2 regions of the Streptomyces spectabilis genome follow, and region 1 is predicted to be linked to the other one. Evidence: predicted binding sites of a transcription regulator. Region 1 holds the regulator's gene; the other holds the start of a gene.

What was found. Region 1 encodes HspR, which represses chaperone genes until heat shock. Its sites were predicted from a motif close to TTGAGNNNNNNNNNCTCAA; they were not measured.
Region 2: dnaK (molecular chaperone DnaK) is a predicted target of HspR. The motif match lies at 1,182-1,200, and genes of this name have one in related genera.

What each region holds. Positions count from the first base shown of each region.
Region 1 covers NZ_CP023690.1:5,180,826-5,184,228, forward strand. Annotated here, with positions in the region: gene grpE (nucleotide exchange factor GrpE) at 1-219, shown strand, start outside; gene dnaJ (molecular chaperone DnaJ) at 340-1,527, shown strand; gene CP982_RS22660 (heat shock protein transcriptional repressor HspR) at 1,532-1,987, shown strand; gene CP982_RS22665 (fibronectin type III domain-containing protein) at 2,091-2,876, opposite strand; gene CP982_RS22675 (hypothetical protein) at 3,051-3,403, shown strand, end outside.
Region 2 covers NZ_CP023690.1:7,635,633-7,639,035, forward strand. Annotated here, with positions in the region: gene CP982_RS33295 (S8 family peptidase) at 1-408, opposite strand, end outside; gene CP982_RS33300 (OsmC family protein) at 631-1,056, shown strand; gene dnaK (molecular chaperone DnaK) at 1,251-3,158, shown strand; gene CP982_RS33310 (helix-turn-helix domain-containing protein) at 3,178-3,403, opposite strand, start outside.

The DNA.
Region 1 (3,403 bases):
GGCGAGCGCGTCATCCGTCCCGCCCGCGTGGCGGTGGCGGAGCCCCAGCCCGGCGCGCAGACGGTGAAGCCGGAATCGGCGGACGAGACCGGCGGCGAGGGCGACGAGCCCGTGCGGCCGGACGCCGCGGAGCAGGCCGAGGCCGAGGACACGGGCAAGAGCGCCGACAAGGCCGACCAGGCCGAGAGCAAGGAAAACGGTGGCCCGGACAAGGGCTGACGTTGACACGGACGGCGACGTCGACCGCGGCCGGGCCCTCCGCGACCATCATGGTCGCGGACCCGGCGCCGCGGTCGGCGTCGGCGTCGACCTGACGACGAGGAAGGAGGGACGTCGGGGATGAGCACCAAGGACTTCATCGAGAAGGACTACTACAAGGTCCTCGGCGTCCCCAAGGACGCCACCGAAGCCGAGATCAAGAAGGCGTACCGGAAGCTCGCCCGCGAGAACCACCCGGACGCCAACAAGGGCAACGCGAAGGCCGAGGAGCGCTTCAAGGAGATCTCCGAGGCGAACGACGTCCTCGGCGACCCCAAGAAGCGCAAGGAGTACGACGAGGCCCGCGCGCTCTTCGGCAACGGCGGATTCAGGCCAGGCCCCGGAGCGGGCGGCGGCACGTTCAACTTCGACCTGGGCGACCTCTTCGGAGGCGGCGCCCCGGGCGGCGGTGGAGCGGGTGCCGGCGGCTTCGGCGGCGGCCTCGGTGACGTCTTCGGGGGCTTGTTCAACCGCGGTGGCGCGGGCACGGGGACGCGCACGCAGCCGCGCCGGGGCCAGGACGTCGAGTCCGAGGTCACGCTGAGCTTCACGGAGGCGGTGGAGGGCGCGACGGTTCCGCTGCGCATGTCCTCCCAGGCCGCCTGCAAGGCGTGCTCGGGCACCGGCGACAAGAACGGCACGCCGCGCGTGTGCCCCACCTGTGTGGGCACGGGCCAGGTCTCCCGGGGCGGCGGTGGCGGGTTCTCCCTCACCGACCCCTGTGTGGACTGCAAGGGCCGCGGCCTGATCGCCGAGACGCCCTGCGAGGTGTGCCACGGCAGCGGCCGCGCGAAGTCGTCGCGGACGATGCAGGTGCGCATCCCGGCGGGCGTCAGCGACGGCCAGCGGATCCGCCTGCGCGGCAAGGGCGCGCCCGGTGAGCGCGGCGGCCCCGCGGGCGACCTGTACGTGGTCGTGCACGTGGACGCCCACCCGGTCTTCGGCCGCAGGGGCGAGAACCTCACGGTGACGGTCCCGGTGACCCTCACCGAGGCCGCGCTCGGCGGCGAGGTGCGGGTGCCCACGCTCGGCGGCGTGCCCGTCACCCTGAAGCTGCCCCCCGGCACGCCGAACGGCCGCACCATGCGGGTGCGCGGCAAGGGCCCCGCCCGCAAGGACGGCACGCCCGGCGACCTGCTCGTCACGGTGGAGGTGTCCGTACCGACGACACTGTCCCCCGCGGCGAAGGAAGCCCTGGAGGGGTACCGCAAGGCGACTGCGGATCTCGATCCGCGGGCAGAACTGTTCAAGGCCGCGAAGGGAGCGTGACCTCATGGAGCGGGACGGCCGCCGACGCAACCCGTATCAACTGACGGACGAGACCCCGGTGTACGTCATCTCGGTGGCGGCCCAGCTCTCCGGTCTCCATCCCCAGACCCTGCGGCAGTACGACCGCCTGGGCCTGGTCTCGCCCGACCGCACCGCGGGCCGGGGCCGGCGGTACTCCGCCCGGGACATCGAGCTGCTCCGCACCGTGCAGCAGCTCTCCCAGGAGGAGGGCATCAACCTCGCGGGCATCAAGCGCATCATCGAGCTGGAGAACCAGGTCGCCGCGCTCCAGTCCCGGGTCGCCGAGCTGTCGGCGGCGGTCGAGGGCGCGGCGGTCGCGATGCAGCAGCGCGAGGCCCAGGTCCACGCCTCCTACCGCCGCGACCTGGTGCCGTACCAGGACGTGCAGCAGGCGAGCGCGCTCGTGGTGTGGCGGCCCAAGAGGTCGCCTGAGCAGTAGCAGTAGCCCGCCGGAATCCGGCACTTGAGGCCGGGCGGCCCGCGTACGAACGACTCGTGCGCGGGCCGCCCGGCCTTCGTCGTGCCGGAGCGCGGCGGGCGGCTCAGCCGTCCCCGAAGGTCGGCGACGGCGCCGGGGTCGTGGGCGGGGACGTGGGCGGCTGCGTCGGCCCCGGCGACTGCGTGGGCGGCCGGGTCGGCTCCGGCGGGCGGCTGGTGGTGGCCGCCTCGGAGGCGTTGCCCGCGGCGTCGACCGCCTTCACCCAGTAGACGTACGGCCGGTCCGGGGCCGGGGCCCCGGTGTCGCGGAACGAGGTGGTCGTGGACGTGCCGATCTTCTTCAGGGGCCCCTGCGGGGACGTGGAGCGATAGACCGTGTACGCCACGGCGTCGGTGCCGTCGCGCCAGGCCAGGGCGGTGCCGGGCCCGTCGTCGGACGGGACGACGGCGAGGTTCGCGGGCGGCAGCGGCGCGATGGTGTCCCGGGCCGCCCGCGCGGCCGCGGAGTACGGCGAGGCCTTGCCCGCGGAGCCGACCGCCTTGACCTTGTAGGTGTACGGCACGTCGGGCACGACCCGCCCGTCGGTGTACTTCGGCGCCGTCACCGAGCCGACGCGCGTGAAGGCGCCGTCGCCCTCGGCCCGGTACACGTCGTACTTCCTGGCGCCCGAAGAGGCCGTCCAGGTCACGGTGTTGGCGTTCGTGCCGGAGACGGCCCGCGGCTTCTCCGGGACCTTCGGCGCCGAGCCCGACGCGGGGGCGGCGGTGGCACCGGCGGGTCCGGAATCGAGCGCGGCGCCGAGGCCGAGGCCCGCGGCGAGCACGGCGGCGGCCGCAGCCGACGGGACGGCGAACGTGCGGAGACGGGATCTCCGCGAGGGGTGAGACACGGCTGGCAGTCCCTTTCGGAAGTGACGGGAGGCGCAGGCGTGGGGGGAGAAGCTGCTGGTCCGTGGGGGACTGCGCACTCTAGCGAGCGGACGGACGGGAACGGTAGACGGCGCGTCGCGCTCCTATAGTTGGCAGGCTGTCGTGATTTCTTCCGCGGGAAAGCTGGATTCTCCATGGCCATGGTGGGGCTGTTCTGGATCGCCGAGGGCGATGTGTACGTGGGCTCGAAGCCGTCCGGGCTCGCTCCCGGGGTCCGGCTCACACCCGAGGGGGTGGCCGGGCTCGGGCATCCGCAGTCCGGCCTGTGGCTGTGGGACGACGTACGGGCGCTGACCGTCGAGGACGTTCCCGTGAAGTCGCTGAAGCGGCAGGTCGGGATGGTGGTCGACATGGCGCTCACGGTCGGCCTCGGCGGCGGTGAGGACGCGCCGTCGATGACCGTGTGCGTGGAGACCGCCGACGTGGAGGTCGAGTTGACCGCGTACGTGGCGGCGGCGTACGGCTACTCCCAGAAGGAGTACGACCT
Region 2 (3,403 bases), 2.5 Mb from region 1:
CTCCCGGGTGGCCTTCCGGCTCAGCTCGGTGACGTCGAACAGGCGCCGGTCGACGCGGCCTTCGGCGATGAGCCGCCGCGCGTCGTACGGCAGGACGAGCGTGCGGCCGCCGACGGTCTGGGTGCGCACCGGTATGTGCGCGCGGCCCTTCGCGGGGCGGAAGCCGGTCACCCGGCCCTTGGCGTCGACGTCGACGCGGTCGCCCGTGACGAGGGTGAGCCGGTGCGCGGGACCGGCCATGGCCCCGGCTCCGGACCCGGCCTCGGACGACGGGGCCGCCCCCGCGGCGCGACCGGGGGCCGGGAGGGCCCCCTCGGCCGACGCCGGTCCCGCCAGGCCCGCCGTGAGCGCCGCGGCCACCGCTGTCGCGACGGCGACCGCGCCCGCTCTGGTTCTGTGATGACGCACGTGTCCCCCCATCGAGTTCAACTTTGTTACGTAGACGGACAGTTGATGCGGAAGGTTCATTCGCGGGGCGCCGGGAGCGCCCGCCCGGCCCCCGCCCGACCCCCGTCCGGCCCCGGCCCGGGTGATCCTTCTTACGGACCCGTACTGACCCCGTACGCCGCGATTTCCCCCGGAGTGTGATCGGATGGAGGCCACCGAACTTCTCTGAAGGGATTTGGCATCGTGGCTACCACGCGCTCCGCACACACGGTCTGGGAAGGCAGCCTGACCGAGGGCTCCGGCACGGTGACCTTCGACTCCTCGGGCATCGGGCAGCAGGCCGTGTCCTGGCCGTCCCGCGCCGAGGAGGCGAACGGAAAGACGAGCCCCGAGGAGCTCATCGCCGCCGCGCACTCCAGCTGCTTCTCGATGGCGCTGTCCCACGGCCTGACCGGCGCGGGCACCCCGCCCACCAAGCTCGTCACGTCCGCCGACGTGACCTTCCAGCCCGGCACGGGCATCACCGGCATCCACCTGACCGTCGAGGGCGAGGTGCCCGGTCTCGACGAGGCTGCCTTCGTCTCGGCCGCCGAGGACGCCAAGGCCAACTGCCCCGTCAGCCAGGCGCTCACGGGCACGACGATCACGCTGTCGGCGAAGCTCGCCTGACCCGCGGACCCGCACCGCGGCGAAGCCGCCGCCCCCGTACGCCGGGGCGGCGGCTTCGTCGTGTTCCGGGCCCCGTCCGCCCGGCCCGCCCGCCCGACCCCGCGGGCGCGGCACCGTACGCGGCATTGACAAGGGACCGCTCAAGTTTTGTGCTGGAGGGCGGAGTATCACCGCGTCGGAAGGGGTTGTTGGACATGGCACGTGCGGTCGGCATCGATCTCGGCACGACCAACTCCGTGGTCGCCGTCCTGGAGGGCGGCGAACCCACCGTCATCGCGAACGCGGAGGGCGCCCGCACCACTCCCTCGGTGGTCGCCTTCGCCAAGAACGGCGACGTGCTCGTCGGGGAGGTCGCCAAGCGCCAGGCGGTGACGAACGTGGAGCGCACCGCACGCTCCGTCAAACGCCACATGGGCGATTCGGCCTGGCACTTCCCCGAGTCGGGCGCCGTCGAAGGGCGTCGGTACACCGCGCAGGAGCTGTCCGCGCGCGTCCTGCAGAAGCTCAAGCGGGACGCCGAGTCCTACCTCGGCGAGGACGTCACCGACGCCGTGGTCACCGTGCCCGCGTACTTCGACGACGCCCAGCGCCAGGCCACCAAGGAGGCGGGCGAGATCGCGGGCCTGAACGTCCTGCGCATCGTCAACGAGCCCACGGCCGCCGCGCTCGCCTACGGCCTCGACAAGGGCGACGACCAGACCGTCCTGGTCTTCGACCTCGGCGGCGGCACCTTCGACGTCTCGCTCCTGGAGATGGGCGAGGGCGTCATCGAGGTCAAGGCCACCAACGGCGACACCCGGCTCGGCGGCGACGACTGGGACCAGCGCGTCGTCGAACACCTCGTGCGGCAGTTCAAGAACGCGTACGGCGTCGACCTGGCCAAGGACAAGATGGCCCTGCAGCGCCTGCGCGAGGGCGCCGAGAAGGCGAAGATCGAACTCTCCTCGTCCAGCGAGACCGACATCAACCTGCCCTACATCACGGCCTCGGCGGACGGGCCGCTGCACCTCGCGGAGAAGCTCACCCGGGCCCAGCTGCAGGAGCTCACCGCGGATCTCCTCGACCGCTGCAAGGGCCCCTTCCACCAGGCGGTCAAGGACGCGGGAGTGCCGCTCTCGGCCATCGACCACGTCATCCTCGTGGGCGGCTCCACCCGCATGCCCGCGGTCACCGACCTGGTCAGGGAGCTGACCGGCCGGGATCCGCACAAGGGCGTCAACCCCGACGAGGTCGTCGCCATCGGCGCGACGCTCCAGGCGGGCGTGATCCGCGGCGACGTCAAGGACGTCCTGCTGCTCGACGTGACCCCGCTGTCGCTCGGCATCGAGACCAAGGGCGGCATCATGACCAAGCTCATCGAGCGCAACACGACCATCCCCACGCGCCGTTCGGAGACCTTCTCCACCGCCGAGGACAACCAGCCGTCGGTCGGCATCCAGGTCTTCCAGGGCGAGCGGGAGATCGCCGCGTACAACAAGAAGCTCGGCGTCTTCGACCTGACGGGCCTGCCGCCCGCGCCGCGCGGCGTCCCCAAGATCGAGGTCACCTTCGACATCGACGCCGACGGGATCATGCACGTCTCGGCGAAGGACGAGGCCACCGGGCGCGAGCAGCGCATGACGGTCACGGGCGGCTCCGCGCTGCCCAAGGACGACATCGACCGGATGGTCCGCGAGGCGGAGCAGTACGCCGAGGAGGACCGCAAGCGGCGCGAGGCCGCCGAGACCCGCAACCAGGCCGAGCAGCTCGTCTACCAGACGGAGCGCTTCCTGAGCGAGAACGGCGACCGGATCCCCGCCGACACCAGGGCCGAAGTGGAGGCGGCCGCAACTGAGTTGAAGGCCACCCTGGACAGCGGCGACACCCAGGCCGTCCGCGCGGGCGCCGAGAAGCTCGCCACGGTCAGCCAGCGGATGGGGCAGGCCATGTACGCGGCCGCGGGCGCCGCCGACGGCGGGGCGCGCCCCGAGGACTCCGCCGGACGGCCGCCCGGCGAGGAGGGCGTGGTCGACGCGGAGATCGTCGACGACGAGGGGAGCGGGACGAAGAAGGGCGAGGGCGACGGGACCGAGGGCGACGGGACGCGGAAGGGCGCCTCCTAGGCGGGCCCGCCGCCCCTGGTCACCCTTGGTTCTGGAGGTACTTGACCGTCGCCGGGTCGGCGGGCAGCAGGGTCTCGACGGCCAGCTCGGCGACGGTCACGTCCATCGGCGTGTTGAACGTCGAGATCGAGGAGATGAAGGACAGCACCCGGCCCTCGTGCTCGATCCTGAGCGGCAGCGCGAAGTGCGGCACCTGCCCGTCCGCCGCCGTGTCCTCGCCCGGGTCCGCCACGGGGTAGGCCGCC